Hoeflea algicola: one gene and its partner. The protein of the gene in region 2 binds, or shares a complex with, the protein of the main gene of each other region. Links are inferred from orthologs where the notes say so. Each region holds a gene or a part of one and is shown on either strand. Other genes may lie near its edges.

Region 1 (7,529 bases), 1.7 Mb from region 2 along the record:
AGGTATATTTTGAAGAGGAACTGGATCAGCAGATCGGGGCAATTCCGGCGGAAATGCTGATGAAATTCTTCACCGACAAGATGGGCGCCTATTTCTACAATCGCGGTGTTTATGATGCGCAGGCGCTGGTCCGCGACCGGATGGAGGTGCTGGTCGACGACATGTTTGCCCTCGAGCAACCAACCAGGCATCTGCGCTGAGCACCACCTGAACACCCGGCGCATTAAAAAGGCAGACCTCAACGCTTGCAGCGCGATGGCGTCGTCTGCGCCGTGGCGCGCGGCAGCAAGAGTGTGTTGAAAACACACGGCCGGCAGCGGTAAGACTATGAATCAGCATGCAGCTGCAACATACTGCAGCATAACCCTTTTTGGTATGCACGGTTTCAAGCGTGCAGCGTGCATGGAGACAATCAGATGGAAATTTTGACACCGGTTTTTTCGGCGGTGGGGCTGTATGCGGCGCTCAACATGATGATCCTCATCTGGCTCGCCAGTGAGACCGGAAAATTGCGGCGCACGCACAAGGTGGCGGTCGGCGACGGCGGCATCAAACACTTGACCAGGATCATTCGCGGCCACGCCAACGCCATCGAGAACATGCCGATGTTCTTCATTCTGCTGATCATCGCGGCACTGCTCGGCATGCCGGTGATCGCCGTGCACGTTCTCGGCATCGTCTTCACCATCGGCCGCGGCCTGCATGCCTGGCACTTCATCCAGGAAGACGCCTCGTTCAAGACCCGTTTTGTCGGCTTCGGTCTGTCGCTGCTGGCGCAACTGGTGCTGCTGGTCGGGCTTCTGGGCCACGGCCTGTGGGTGATGATGGGCGGCTAGGCCTTGATGCTTTGCCGCCCCTGCATGTCGATCAGTTGTTACTGCCCATGCACTGGCCGGCAGCCACGGCAACGGCGCCGGCGCTGTTCAGTACGCAGCTGTTCATGAACATCTGGGTACGGCCGTTGAGCTGACCGCAAACTTGTTGGAACACCTGCGGGCAGGTTCCGCCTGCTACCGCGGGTGCCGCAGGTGCCGCTGGCCGTATCGATCTGTCCGGCCGGTTGGAACTGTCGCGCCGGGCCGGTCGGGCTGGACGGTTCGGCGTTACCGCCTGTGTTTCCGGGGTTCGTTCGCGCGGACGGCGTGTGGCGTCGGCATCACGGTTGCGATCACGACGGCTGGAATCACGGCTGTCGCGGCGCTGATAATCGCGGTCTCTGCGGCTGTTGCGACTATCGCGGTCGTCGCGGCGATCACTATCGCGGTAATCGCGACCGCGATTGCCACGCGCATCGCTGCGGCCGCATTGGCCTTCGGCGACAACCTGCCAGCCCTCGGCACGAGCTTCGCAGGCGTTCGGGAAGCCTTGCCGGTCACCGCGCCGCTCGGCGCAGACCGGTTGATAGACCGCGGCGCAGACCGGCCCCGAACGATAGGTGGTGGTGGTTTCGGTAACTTCGCAGGCACTGAGCAACAAGCCGGCCGCGGCCACGGCGAAAAGCCGCCACCCGGCCGATGTCAGAATGCGCGTGGGGTCAAACATGGCAAGACCAGAGGACATGAACGTTTCTCCGTTAAGCGCCGACAAGACCACCGCTGCCACCGGCGGTCAAGCGGGCAAGCACAAACACCATGCCTGTGGTCCCACATTCCATAAGACCGGTGATTGCGGTGGGCTGCCGCCCGGCTGCCCCCGGGCCGTATAGCCGCATGAAATCACAGGCTGACCCACGGCCACCTTCTGGGAATGCCCCTGCTCAGAACATAAGAATATCGTTCGCATAACTGGCGCCATTGTATTGGCTCCAGCCTGCTGCCGGCTGTGTCGGGCGGCTTGAAAGATAGATCCGCATCGCTCTCGGGCACTCTGAATCGGGCATGGTTATTCATTCAAGATGTCAATATAAAAAATCCACCCCATTTTGAATGTGTAATTATTGATGCAGATCTATTTTGTTTTCATTAATTCATTCCGCGACATACAGTAACTATTGATGGAATACAATTCTATATATTCGGGGAGCTAACCCTCTCACCCGCGAGGTTATATTTATGCCAGGAAGATCTGCCCCCAATAATTACCTGACAAAAATTGCACTCGACCAAGCTGTACGGCAATGGGAACGGCGCAGATGTTCCGTGTTGGTTAATATATTTTTCACGATCAAAGGCGTGCGCGGGGTCAGCAATGCACAATTGCGGGTGCTCAACATCTCCGAGGGCGGCCTGATGGCGACGTCACGACGGCTCGACATCCCGGATCATTTCTATGTCTCGATCGGCGCGGCGCAGTACATTATCGGATGCGCGGTTGTGAACCGGGAAGACGGACGCATTAATGCGCGTTTCATCAAGGAACAGCCAACCGTATTCATAGATGTGCTGGCATCGCTGACGGATCCCTTCGCCTTGCTCGAAGAAATTCGCCCTGTACTTTACGGTCTGGAAGGCCACGCCTGACGCCATCCGCCTCTAAATCGGATCCGTTTGCTGGACCGGGTTTCCGCTTCAGCCAGGAAAACATGGCAAGCACATTGGACGCCAACCCGCGGGCTCTCTGACATCGCGAGCGCCACAAGGCAACGCCTTCGCCAAGGCCTCATTCACGCAGCAAGAGCGACGCTGACTGTAACGCGTGCTGAACCCGCCCGGTTATCTCCGGCATTACATACGGGGTTGGCGCTACACCCGGCTGACAAACCCGTCGAGCACGCGCTTCTGGCCGGCCTTGTCGAAATCGATTGTCAGCTTGTTGCCGTCGATGGCGGCGATGTTGCCGTTGCCGAACTTCATATGGAAGACACGGTCGCCGACGGAATAGGTCGAGGTGGTGCCGGTGGATTTGGCGACCAGCTCGCCCTCGATGGTGGAGCCGCGCGGACCGGATTCGCCATAGGCGATGCGTTCGACGGCATGGCCCGAGCGGGTGCCCCAATTGTCGCGTGCGGCGTCGGTCTTATTGGCCTGTGCGCGCTTCCAACCGGGCGTGTTGTAATTGCCCGAAAACGGTTCGGCCTTGTCAAACCGCGAGGCGCCATAGGGGCCGCCGGACTGGCCGCCGCCGCCAAAACGCCCGCCCCGGCCATAGCCGCCATAACCGGTGTCAATCTCGGCAACCTCGACATGGGCCTCGGGCAGTTCATCGAGAAAGCGCGACGGCAGAGTCGATTGCCAGAGCCCGTGAATGCGGCGGTTGGAAACAAACCAGATGTGGCAATAGAGTTTGGCGCGGGTGAGCCCGACATAGGCAAGCCGGCGCTCTTCCTCGAGGCCCGAGCGGCCGCCCTCATCGAGCGCGCGCTGGTGCGGAAACAGCCCCTCTTCCCAGCCGGGCAGGAAGATGGTTTCGAATTCCAGCCCCTTGGCCGAATGCAGCGTCATGATCGAGACGGCGTCGAGATCGGGGTTGTTGTCGGTGTCCATCACCAGCGAGACATGTTCGAGAAAGGCGCGCAGCGATTCAAAGCCGGAGATGGTCTCGACCAGTTCTTTCAGGTTTTCGAGCCGCGTCGGCGCATCGGCAGCACGGTCGTTCTGCCACATCTCGGTGTAGCCGGATTCCTCCAAAATGGTTTCGGCCAGTTCATGGCCCGGCGTGTTCTCGAGCATGCCCTGCCAGCGATTGAACATCTCGACCACGTCGGTCAGCGACTTGCGCGGCCGGGCCTTGAGTTCGTCGGTGAGCACCAGTTCGCGCGCCGCCGCCAGCATCGGAATGCCCTTGGCGCGGGCGTAATCATGGACCTGGCGCACCGCCGCCTCGCCCAGCCCGCGCTTGGGGACGTTGATGATGCGCTCGAAGGCGAGATCGTCGGCGGGCTGGCTGACAACGCGGAAAAACGCCATGGCATCACGGATTTCCAGCCGCTCGTAAAAGCGCGGACCGCCAATCACCCGATAGTTCAAGCCAAGCGTGACGAAGCGTTCCTCGAACTCGCGCATCTGGAACGAAGCGCGCACCAAGATCGCCATGTTGTTGAGTTTGCGGCCCTTGTGCTGCGCCTGCTCGATTTCCTCGCCGACGGCGCGGGCCTCTTCCTCCGAATCCCAGGCGGCATGGACCTGCACGCGCTCGTGGTCGGGATCGGATTGCTCGGTGAACAGGGTTTTGCCGAGCCGGCCCTCATTATGGGCGATAAGGTGGCCGGCGGCGCCGAGGATGTGCTCGGTGGAGCGGTAGTTGCGCTCGAGCCGGATCACCTTGGCGCCAGGGAAATCCTTCTCAAACCGCAGGATGTTTTCAACTTCGGCGCCACGCCAGCCATAGATCGACTGGTCGTCATCGCCGACGCAGCAGATGTTGGGGCGCTCGCCCGTAGGCCGCTGGGCCAGCAGGCGTAGCCACATATATTGCGCGGTGTTGGTGTCCTGATACTCGTCGACCAGGATAAAGCGGAATTTCTGCTGATACTCTTTCAGCACGTCCGGATGAGCACGGAACAGCCGGATCGGCAGACAGAGAAGATCGCCGAAATCGACTGCGTTCAATGTTTGCAGTCGCTCCTGATAGGCGGTGTAGAGCGCCCTGCCCTTGCCGTTGGCAAAGCCGCGGCTGTCGCCTTCGGGAATCTCCGAGGGGCCAAGCCCCTTGTTCTTCCAACCGTCGATCATCTGCGCGAACTGCCGCGCCGGCCAACGCTTGTCGTCGATACCCTCGGCCTGAATAAGCTGCTTGCACAGCCGAACCACGTCATCGGTGTCCAGAATGGTGAAATCGGAGCGCAGGCCTGCCAGTTCCGCATGACGGCGCAACAGCTTCACGCCGATCGAGTGGAAGGTACCCAGCCAGGGCATGCCCTCGACCGCGCCGCCGACCAGCACACCAACGCGCTCCTTCATCTCGCGCGCCGCCTTGTTGGTGAAGGTGACGGAGAGGATCTGCGAGGGATAGGCCAGCCCGAGATTGAGAATATGGGCGATACGGGTGGTCAGGACCCTGGTCTTGCCGGTACCGGCACCGGCCAGAACCAGCACAGGGCCTTCGATCGATTCGACCGCATCGGCCTGTTCGGGATTGAGGCCCGATAGATAGTTGGGCCTGGGCTGTGCGGCAGCGCGTGCGGACTGGCTGGCCGCCAGCGCACGGGCAGCAATCGACCCACCAGATGCAGCGGCGGGCGCAGTGGCTGGTGACGGTTCGCCGTCGTCAAAAAACGGAATGTCGTCGTCTGGTGAGCTCATACCCCGTGAATGTAGTGATTCGGAGCCGAAAGACCAGCGTTCGCGGTTTATTCCCGTGGACGTATGCCGCAAACCGCTGGCTTGGGAAGGCATAAAGCCGGTTTCACCAGCCATCCGCTTTGACTAGAGTGCGCGCTTGTGCACGGGAGACCCGCATGGATCACAAGAGCTTTCTCGCCAGCCTGTCGGCCGAGCAATGCCGCTCGCTCAACGAGAAATCGGACCGGCGCGGGCTGACGCAACTGGCGCTGCACTTGGGCGCCATCGTGCTGGTTGGCGGGCTGATTGTCGTGCGTGTGCCTTTCTGGCCGTTGCTGATGGTAGTTCAAGGCATCCTGCTGGTGTTTTTGTTCACGCTGCTGCACGAGGCCAGCCACGCCACCCCGTTCCGCTCGGCCTGGCTCAACACCGCCGCCGCGCATATCAGCGGCTTCCTGATCCTCCTGCCGCCGCGCTGGTTTCGCTATTTCCATTTCGCCCACCACCGCTACACCCAGCTGCCGGGCAAGGACCCGGAACTGGCTGCGCCCAAGCCCGAAACATGGACCGAATATATTCGCCACGTGTCCGGCATTCCGCTGTGGACCAGCCAGTTGCACACGCTCTTCCGCAATGCGGCGGGGCGCTGCGAGGATGCGTTCGTGCCAGCAGGCAAGCGAAACGCGGTGCGCAACGAGGCACGGGTCATGCTTTTCGCCTACGCGGCGCTGTTTGCGGGCAGCATCGCGCTCGACACCCCGGTGCTCCTCTATGTCTGGTTGATTCCGCTGCTTTTGGGCCAGCCGTTTCTGCGGCTTTATCTGCTGGCCGAGCACGGCCGTTGCGCCTATGTCGCCAACATGCTGGAGAATTCTCGCACCACCTATACCAACGCGATCGTGCGGCGGCTTGCGTGGAACATGCCCTATCACGCCGAACATCATTCCTACCCGACGGTGCCGTTTCACCGGCTGCCGGATCTGCACAAGCTGACCCAGCCGCATCTGGCAGTGACCGAGCAAAGCTATGGCCGTTTCCACGCCAGATATGCACCGCACATCAATGGAACGGCTGACGCGTCGGAGTGAGTTCCGACCCGCCCTTCTCCGCCACTCGCAAGGGCTTACATCTGGCGCGATTTGGTCCCGGCATTTCCGGCGGATACCAGTACTTCGGGCATCCGCGAGCGACGGTATTGCAGAGCCACAACCTTGTAGCCGCCATCCTTCAACTGCTTCAGCAGCGAGGGAAGCATCGCTGCGGTGCGCTTATGGATATCATGCATCAGAATGATGCCTTTGCGCTTGGCTCGGACCCTGGCCATGGTGCGCGCTGCAATCGTCGCCGGGCTCGATGTGAAATAGTCCTTGGAGTCGATATCGACATCCAGAATGACCTGGCCGCGTTCGGCAACAGCACGGCGCAGCGCGCCTGTGTGCGCTAGATAGGGGAACCGGAAGAAGCCGACTTCAGTGCCTGTTGCCTTGGCAATCGCCGCATTTCCGGCGGCAATGTCAGTCAGCGCACGTGAGTTGCCGGCATTTGCCAAATTGGCATGGTTATAGGTATGCCCGCCAATGGAGTGGCCATGATTGACCACCCTTGCCGCTACTGCCGGATAGCTGCGGGCCATCTGGCCGACCATCAGGAAGGTTGCGTTGACGCCGTATTGATCGAGGATATCCAGCACTTTATCGGTCTTGCCAGGCATCGGCCCGTCGTCAAAGGTCAGGATGACCTCCTTGTCGCGCAACCTGATCTCGGAAATCGAAGACACCTTCAAGGTCCGCCCAGCCAAAGCGCCGGAGCTCCTCTTGCCGGGCGCATTGCGGAAGGTGGAAAAAGGCGGTTCATCCGCCTGATCGCGTCCACGCAATGACTGTCCGTCGGCAACAGGCACATAGGCGGTTCTGCTGGCTTCCAGACCGGAAGGAGGTTTTGAGGCACAACCAGCCATGGCAAGACACGACAGGACGCAAACGAAGGCAAGACGCGGAACCATGGCTACTCAACTCACACCAGTGACGATGCCGGATTTTCGCGGTTTATGGTTAACCAAGCGTTGACGCCCGCTCGATCTGCACTTCCGAAGAGAGGATGGGTGTCATTTTTTAGAGCAGACGCGGTGAGATCGCACGCCCGCGCATACGTGCCTCAATGCACTGAAGAGAAGAGCATGTACGCAAAGCGATCCAGGTAAAACGGGGCCGAAAGGTGGCATCAGCCGCAGCACTTCTTGAACTTCTTTCCCGAACCGCAGGGGCACGGATCGTTGCGGCCAACCCGGTCCGAGCCCGCACTGTGCGAAGAGGCGCCAGCCACCGAATCACGGTCCCAATAGAACCATCGGCCTTCGATCTTGCGGAACAG
Region 2 (7,945 bases):
AAATTGCGTTATATGGGGCCTATACCAGACAAAGCGCGAAACGAACTCGCCATTACAGGAATCGCAACCGGTTCTTTTGGCTTCGAGTTCGAGCTCCCCAACCTCGACCCCAATCTATTTTCAGAATCCGGCGGTGCCGAGGAAGCATTGAAGATGCTTCTCGATATTCTTGAAAAATCGGCACTGGGGACTGACGATGAAGTCACAGACATCGTGCATGCCGTGCACCCCCGCGCAATTAAAAAGGTCGTGGAGTTCTTAGATTTCATGTGGAAAAGAGACGCTTGGTGCGGCCTTGAATTCAAAAATCACTTTTTTCGTTACGCCGGTGCCGAACAGGTTCAAGCAGCAAAAGAACGTTTAAGTGAAGGCAACATAAAACACACTACTGAACACTTTAAAGGTGCTTTCGAAGGAAGCCTCCCAAAACCGCGTACTTTTCAGTTCCAGCCGATCGATGATGATCAACCGATAATCGGGAGGTTTGATGCAAGCATTGATCCACATGCATTAAATAGGGACTGGCTTGAGCAGCCGGTCACCGTTCAGTTTGATGTAGTACAAGTTGGACAGGGACGTCCTCGCTTCACGCTACTTGATCTGACGCATATTAAAAAAATCAAGGTGATTGAAACTAAAGCTGCGTTGCGGGCCACCCACAATTCGCCCTTGATGTGAGCTTGCAGAATGGTTCCTCGGAGGCAGCGACGTCCCTTCGCTTTTCTCGACCAAGTCCGGGATGGCGGGTCGTCCGGCAGCAGGCCGCATCCGGTTGCGATTACGGCGCGCGTATTAGACATACCATCAACCCCGAGTTGATATTGGGAGCAGCATGAGCGAGTGTGCCGCGAACGCATCAGGTGTTGGGGAGAGTGCCATGAAACGATGTTTTGCGCTGCTGGCGATGGTATCGCTGTTTTCAACCAGTTGGGCCTACGCCCATGGCGGCGGTTGTCGCAAGAGTTCGCCGCCGGGACAATGCTGCCATATGGAGAAGAAAACCGGTCAGGTGCATTGCCACTGAGGGGTCGAAAGACCGCTTCCGTCGGACCGCGTTTTCCGAACAGTCTCCCGCGTCTGCCGACGCAGACGCTGCTGGACCCCGGATCAAGTCCGGGGTGACGGTGGAGGCTGCGGTGTCCACCTCTCCCCTTGTGGCAAAGGATACAAAACACGGGCTTGGACCGGCAGGGCCAAACCGTGGGTTTTGTTGGTGAGGGGATCGTGAGTCCAATCTCCTCCCTTGCGGGGGAGATGTCACCGTAGGTGACAGAGGGGGGGGGGGGGGGAACTCGAGGCTGGCGCTGGGGGAGAGATTACCCCCCTCTGCCCTGTCGGGCATCTCCCCCACAAGGGGGAGATCGGGTGCCACAGACATCCCGGTCTCCTAATTTATCATGCCAAAATATCTGAAAGCGCTTTCTATCGGCTCCCGCTTTTCTGGCGGGCAAGGCACCTGCCTCACAGCTACGTCATAACGCCGCGCCGACACTCTCGGCTTCAATCCATTCATGTCTTTGCAATGCGCAATCCAGCAGCTTTTCGGCACAAATCCGTGGTTAGCTTTCACCCAGTTCTGAATTTCTCTGTATGTCGCCATCTCACCGTCCCGGCCGGCCCGTCTTGCCCGGGCGGCGTTTCTGGCGGGCGGCTTCGGCCGGATCTTCATAAGACCCCGCCCCCACCTTGCCGCGTTTGAGGATCGGATCATCGGGTTTTTTCGCCGGAGCCTTGCCCGGCACAGGCTTTTCGGTGCGGCCGACGGTCATTTCGTCCAGGCTGTTTTTCCGGAAATAGCCGGGCGCTGCGTCGTCGCCCTTGCCGCCGGCCAGCGGTTTTTCCATGTCGGTGCCCGGGCCCATGTTGTCGAGCGTCGGTTTCCTGAAATAGTTCGATTCCGGGTTGCGCAGGATATCGGGATTGGGCGCCTTGGAGGGCCCCCGCACCGGCTTGCCGGTGGCCGCGGCCTTGCGTGAGGCCTTGGTGTTTTCGATGCCGGCGTTGCGGGCCATCGGGTCGTCCATCAGGTCGAGCTCGACGGCCTTCAGCCGCTTGATCTCGTCGCGCAGGCGGGCGGCGGTTTCGAAATCGAGATCGGCGGCGGAATCGCGCATCTGCTTTTCCAGGGCTTCCAGATGCGCCTTGAGATTGGCGCCGACCAGCGCGCCCTCGTCGCTCGCCTGGCCCTTGCCGCCCTTGCCATAGGGCGCGGAGATCGAGGCGCGGACATGGTCGCGCTCGTAGACCGAATCGAGAATGTCGGAGATATGCGCCTTGACCGATTCAGGGGTGATGCCGTGAAGGGTGTTGTATTCCTCCTGCTTGGCGCGGCGCCGCGAGGTTTCCTCCATGGCGCGCTCCATCGAGCCGGTGATCTTGTCGGCATAGAGGATCACCTTGCCGTCGACGTTGCGGGCGGCACGGCCGATGGTCTGGATCAGCGAGGTTTCGGAACGCAGGAAGCCCTCCTTGTCGGCATCGAGGATCGCCACCAGTGCGCATTCGGGGATGTCGAGCCCCTCGCGCAAGAGGTTGATGCCGACCAGCACGTCGAACGCGCCGAGCCGGAGATCGCGGATGATCTCGATCCGCTCCAGCGTGTCGATGTCGGAGTGCATGTAGCGCACGCGGACGCCCTGCTCGTGCAGATATTCGGTCAGATCCTCGGCCATGCGCTTGGTCAGCACGGTACACAGGGTGCGGTAGCCGGCCTCGGCGGTGGCGCGGATTTCGCCCAAGACATCGTCGACCTGGGCGCGGGCCGGACGGACTTCCACCGGCGGGTCGATCAGCCCGGTGGGGCGGATCACCTGTTCGGCAAACACGCCGCCGGCCTGCTCCATCTCCCAGTTGCCGGGCGTGGCCGAGACGGCAACGGTGGAGGGCCGCATCGCGTCCCATTCCTCGAACCGCAGCGGACGGTTGTCGAGGCAGGAGGGCAGCCGAAAACCGTATTCGGCCAGCGTCGCCTTGCGGCGAAAGTCGCCGCGATACATGCCGCCGATCTGCGGGATCGAGACATGGCTCTCGTCGATGAACAACAACGCGTTGTCGGGGATGTATTCGAACAGCGTCGGCGGCGGCTCGCCGGGCGCACGGCCGGTGAGATAGCGCGAATAGTTCTCGATGCCCTGGCAGACGCCGGTGGCCTCGAGCATTTCCAGATCGAACCGGGTGCGCTGCTCGAGCCGCTGCGCTTCCAAGAGACGCCCCGAGGCTTCGAGCTCGGCGAGGCGATGCTTGAGTTCCTCGCGGATGTGTTTGGCCGCCTGGTTGAGCGTCGGCCGCGGCGTCACATAGTGCGAGTTGGCGTAGATCTTGACCGATTGCAGGTCGCCGGTCTTCTGGCCGGTGAGCGGATCGAACTCGGCAATGCTCTCGATCTCGTCGCCAAACAGCGTGATCCGCCAGGCAGCATCTTCCAGGTGGGCCGGGAACAGTTCGATGGTGTCGCCGCGCACCCTAAACGAGCCGCGCTGGAAATCCATGTCGCGGCGCTTGTATTGCTGCGCCACCAGGTCGGCCAGAAGCTGGCGCTGGTCGATGCGGTCGCCGACCGCCATCTGGAAGGTCATGGCAGTGTAGGTTTCCACCGAGCCGATACCGTAGATGCAGGAGACGGAGGCGACGATGATGACGTCGTCGCGCTCCATCAGCGCCCGGGTGGCGGCGTGGCGCATCCGGTCGATCTGCTCGTTGATGGTCGATTCCTTCTCGATGAAGGTATCGGTGCGCGGCACATAGGCCTCGGGCTGGTAGTAATCGTAGTAGGAGACGAAATACTCGACCGCGTTGTCGGGGAAGAAATTCTTGAACTCGGAATAGAGTTGGGCTGCCAGCGTCTTGTTGGGTGCCAGGATCAAGGCCGGGCGCTGGGTTTCGGCGATCACCTTGGCCATGGTAAAGGTCTTGCCCGAGCCGGTGACGCCCAACAGCACCTGGTTGCGCTCGTTCTCGTTCGCGCCCGCCACCAGATCGGCAATCGCGGTCGGTTGGTCGCCGGCGGGCTCATACTCGGTGACCATCCGGATCGGCACGCCGCCCTCGGATTTTTCGGGTCGCGCCGGCCGGTGCGGGGTCCAGGCCTTGCCGTTCTTGAACAGCGGGTTGCCGCTTTCGATCAGGTCCGACAGCGCCTGCACGGTGGCGGTGTTGGCGCTGGTGGCGCCCGAGGCTTCCGCCTCCTCCATCGACATGTCGAGCCCGGCCACGGCATTGAGCCCGGCGGCGGCGCGCTCGCGCGGATTGCTGGAGCCACCGATAGAGGTGCCGCGGGCGGTCTTGCTGTCGGACTCCTTAGCCTTGCCCTTCCTGGCGGGCTTGCCCTTGGGCGGCAGCGCGGCGGCTTCCTCGGCGCTGAGCTGACCGGCCTTGCGCCTGTGCTTGCCGGCCTGGGAGCGGATCTCGCGGTTTTCCGCCTTGCGCCGGGCCTTGACCGCATCGAGTTCGGCTTCCCTGGCCAGATCGGCGGCCCAGTCGGCAATCGAGCCGGACGAGGACACCGGCGCGCCGGAGAGCGGCCGCTGCGGCGCTTCTTCAAAACCGTCGAATTCGGAACCATCCGAACCGGATGATTTTGAGGGGGATTTTGCCATGGCCACAATATGGGCAGAGTCGATGGCGAAAGAAAGAGGTGGCCGGGGCAAAACGGGAACGAAGGCGTGTGATGCTGACAGCAGGTGTCAGCAGGGGTGACGCTTCCGCCTGATCCCGCCGCGGTGAAATCCGGGCGCATCCGGCATGCAAGGTTAGGTCTAGGCATAGCCTGCGGATATGATACAGGATGACGACAAGCGACGCGACTATCTCGATCTTTTCCCTTCCCGCCGGCGGTATCGCCGGCCGAGCCGGTTAATGAGAGCCCATGGACACGACATTTTCCGCCCCGCTGATCTTTCTCAATGCTGATGGCCTGATTTCCGGCTGGAGCGAGGGCGCCGAGCGTCTGCTTGGCTGGAGTGCAGCCGAGGTGATCGGCCAACCCTATGCCAAGGTGTTCGACGATCTCGATTTCTTCATCGCCGTCGACGGCCCGATGGATCTGGAATGGCTCTCGGTTCCCGCCCCCGACGGCGGCCGGGTGATCGCCATAAGGACCATGAAGACCAAGCAGCTGCTGGAACGATTCGATCTGACCATGTCCAATTCCGAGATCATCGGAACCTGGAACTGGAACATCGCCGGCGACATGATCAGCGCCGACAGCCGTTTCGCAAAGGCGTTCGGGCTGGAAGTCGAGCGCGCCCGCGGCGGTGTTCCGCGGCAGGTACTGCTCGACATCATTCACCCGCAGGACCGCGACCGGGTTGCCGCCGATCTCGCCCGCGCCGTCGAGGTCGGTGGCAGCTACAATGGCGAATTCCGGATTGTCCGGCCTGACGGGTCGGTTTCCGATGTGGCTGCCAAGGGGCGGCTGATCGACGGCAAGGGCCGCGCCGCGCCGCGGTTTCCCGGTGTGCTGTTCGACATCACCGCGCGCAAGGCGGCGGAACGCGAGGCGTTTCACCAGCGCGAACGCTACCGTAACCTGTTCGAAATTCTCGAAACCGGCTTTTGCGTCATCCGCATGATCTGGAACGAGAGCGGCGAACCGGTCGATTACGAATTCCTCGAGGTCAACAAGGCCTTCACCAGACACACCGGCATCGAAGATCCCATCGGCAAGTGGATGCGTCGTGATATCGCCCCCGGGCATGAACAGCACTGGTTCGACATCTACGGCAAGGTTGCCAAGACCGGCGAGGCCGTCAGTTTCGAGAACCCGGCGGCGGCAATCGGCGACCGCTGGTTCCAGGTTCAGGCGTTCCCGATAGACGGTACCGGCTCCGACAATGTCGCCGTGCTGTTTTCCGACACCACCGCCAGCAAGCGCGCCGAGATCGCGCTCAAGACCAGCGAAGAGGAATTCCGGACCCTGTCGCAATCGATGCTCAACCATGTCTGGACGGCAACGCCGGACGGTCAGATCGACTGGCTCAACGACCGTGTTCTCGACTTCAGCGGCCTGAGCCAGGAAGATCTGACAGGCGACCGCTGGGGGTCAATTGTCCATCCAGAGGATTTGCCCGCGGCAGCCGCCTCCTGGGCCGACGCGCTGGAACGGCAGGAAACCTACCAGGCCGAGTTCCGGGTCAGGCGCCATGACGGCAGCTATCGCTGGCACGTGGTCCGCGCCACGCCGGTCAGGAACGACAATGGCGAAGTTCGCCGCTGGGTCGGCACCAATACCGACATTGAGCACGCCAAGATGAACGAGTCCGCGCTGGCCGAACTCAACGAAACCCTGGAGCAGCGCATCGAGGACCGCACGCAGCAATTGCTGCAGTCGCAGAAGGCGCTGCAGCAATCGCAGAAAATGGAAACCATCGGCAAGCTGACCGGCGGCGTCGCCCATGATTTCAACAATCTGCTGCAGGTGATCGCCGGCAATCTGCAATTGCTGGGCAAGGACGTGGCCGGCAATACCGGCGCCGAAACCCGCGTCAAGAACGCGCTGGCCGGGGTGCATCGCGGCGCCAAGCTGGCCAGCCAGCTGCTGGCCTTTGCCCGCCGGCAACCGCTGGAGCCGAAGGTGATCAATATCGGCCGCTTCATCCACGGCATGGACGATCTGCTGCACCGCTCGATCGGCGAGACCATCGAGATCGAAACGGTCATTGGCAACAGCCTGTGGAACACCCTGGCGGACCCTACCCAGGTCGAAAACGCCATCCTCAACCTCGCCATCAACGCCCGCGACGCGATGAACGGCGCCGGGCAATTGACCATCGAGGTCGGCAACGCCCGCCTCGATGACACCTACGCCGCCACCCACGACGACGTCGACAGCGGCGACTACGTGCTGATCGCGGTTTCCGACACCGGCGCAGGCATGGACCGCGACACCCTGGAACAGGCGTTCGAGCCGTTCTTCTCGACCAAGGCGGAAGGCAAGGGCACCGGTCTCGGCCTTTCGATGGTCTACGGTTTCGTCAAGCAATCGGGCGGTCACGTCAAGATTTACAGCGAGATTGGCCATGGCACCACGGTCAAGCTCTATTTGCCGCGCGCGCTTGCAGAGGAAGAGCTGGAAACGCCGCACCAGACAGGCGCTGTGATCGGCGGCACCGAGACCATTCTGGTGGTCGAGGACGACGACGAGGTCCGCGCCACCGTGGTGGCGACGCTCAGCGACCTTGGCTACAAGGTATTGACCGCGCGCGACGCCGAAGCCGGCCTGGCAGTGATCGAGAGCGGCGCCGGGATCGATCTGCTGTTTACCGATGTGGTGATGCCGGGCACGCTCAAGAGCCCGGAAATGGCCAAGCTTGCTACGACCCGGCTTCCCGGTCTCGCGGTGCTGTTCACCTCCGGCTACACCGAGAACTCGATCGTTCACGGCGGCAAGCTCGATCCCGGGGTTGAACTGCTGTCCAAGCCCTACACGCGGGAAGCGCTGGATCACCGGATCCGGCGGGTGATCGACAGCCGAAAGCAGGACACTGCGCCGCAGGACGCAGCACCGCAACAGCCCCAACCGGCGAGCGTTGCCGTTGCCCCTGCCCGCAGCGAGTCTTTGGCTGAAACCGGCAAGCTGACCGTACTGCTGGTCGAGGACGAGGCTCTGATTCGCATCAATACGTGCGACGTGCTGGAAGACATGGGCCACACCGTGATCGAGGCGGGAACCGCCGCCGAAGCACTGTCAGCCACCGCCAGCCAGCAGCAGATCGACATTCTGGTGACCGATGTCGGCCTGCCCGACATGCGCGGCGGAGAGCTTGCCCGAAAGGTACGGCAGCTAAAACCCGATGTCGGCATCATCTTTGCCACCGGTGACAGCCAGTTGCCCGACGGCGCCGATTCCGACGCCGTGCTGTTGATGAAGCCCTATTCCGACGAAGCCCTGCAAAAGGCAATTGCGCAGGTGCGGCAAACCACCGAGGCTGAAACCGGCTGAGCCATC

What was found. Proteins that work in one complex are often made in the same cells at the same time.
Region 1: the proteins of uvrB (region 2) and OEG84_RS00485 are in contact, whole or in part, in a crystal structure (PDB 7EGT), measured with the Thermus thermophilus proteins. The link is inferred for Hoeflea algicola from one-to-one orthologs. Residues at the interface, in WP_096411307.1 of Thermus thermophilus: Glu23, Leu25, Arg26, Asp27, Gly28, Glu29, Arg30, Phe31, Arg55, Glu326, Asp327, Phe328, Glu379, Ser382, Gln383, His398, Gly400, Arg401; in WP_096412145.1 of Thermus thermophilus: His654, Arg656, Phe657, Gln666, Asp668, Glu669, Lys680, Arg681, Leu682, Ser683, Lys685, Tyr686, Ala687.

The regions. Positions count from the first base shown.
Region 1 is NZ_JAOVZR010000001.1:93,983-101,511, reverse strand. Bases 2,432-5,516 are described here. They hold OEG84_RS00485 (ATP-dependent helicase), read right to left. Parts: upstream 5,181-5,516; coding sequence 2,682-5,180; downstream 2,432-2,681. Other genes in these bases: OEG84_RS00480 (fatty acid desaturase family protein), read left to right, coding at 5,336-5,516; OEG84_RS00490 (hypothetical protein), read left to right, coding at 2,432-2,459. Also shown: OEG84_RS00505 (DUF2164 domain-containing protein), read left to right, coding at 1-200; OEG84_RS00500 (MAPEG family protein), read left to right, coding at 417-836; OEG84_RS00495 (Kazal-type serine protease inhibitor domain-containing protein), read right to left, coding at 868-1,560; more of OEG84_RS00490, read left to right, coding at 2,139-2,431; more of OEG84_RS00480, read left to right, coding at 5,517-6,247; OEG84_RS00475 (polysaccharide deacetylase family protein), read right to left, coding at 6,283-7,161; OEG84_RS00470 (YchJ family protein), read right to left, coding at 7,380-7,529. UniProt on the Escherichia coli protein: A helicase with DNA-dependent ATPase activity. Unwinds DNA duplexes with 3'-5' polarity. Translocates on single-stranded DNA with 3'-5' polarity. Initiates unwinding more efficiently from a nicked substrate than double-stranded DNA.
Region 2 is NZ_JAOVZR010000001.1:1,803,386-1,811,330, forward strand. What follows is about bases 1,402-4,902. They hold uvrB (excinuclease ABC subunit UvrB), read right to left. Parts: upstream 4,596-4,902; coding sequence 1,602-4,595; downstream 1,402-1,601. Other genes in these bases: OEG84_RS08930 (hybrid sensor histidine kinase/response regulator), read left to right, coding at 4,865-4,902. Also shown: OEG84_RS08915 (hypothetical protein), read left to right, coding at 1-678; OEG84_RS08920 (hypothetical protein), read left to right, coding at 878-1,024; more of OEG84_RS08930, read left to right, coding at 4,903-7,939. UniProt on the Escherichia coli protein: The UvrABC repair system catalyzes the recognition and processing of DNA lesions. A damage recognition complex composed of 2 UvrA and 2 UvrB subunits scans DNA for abnormalities.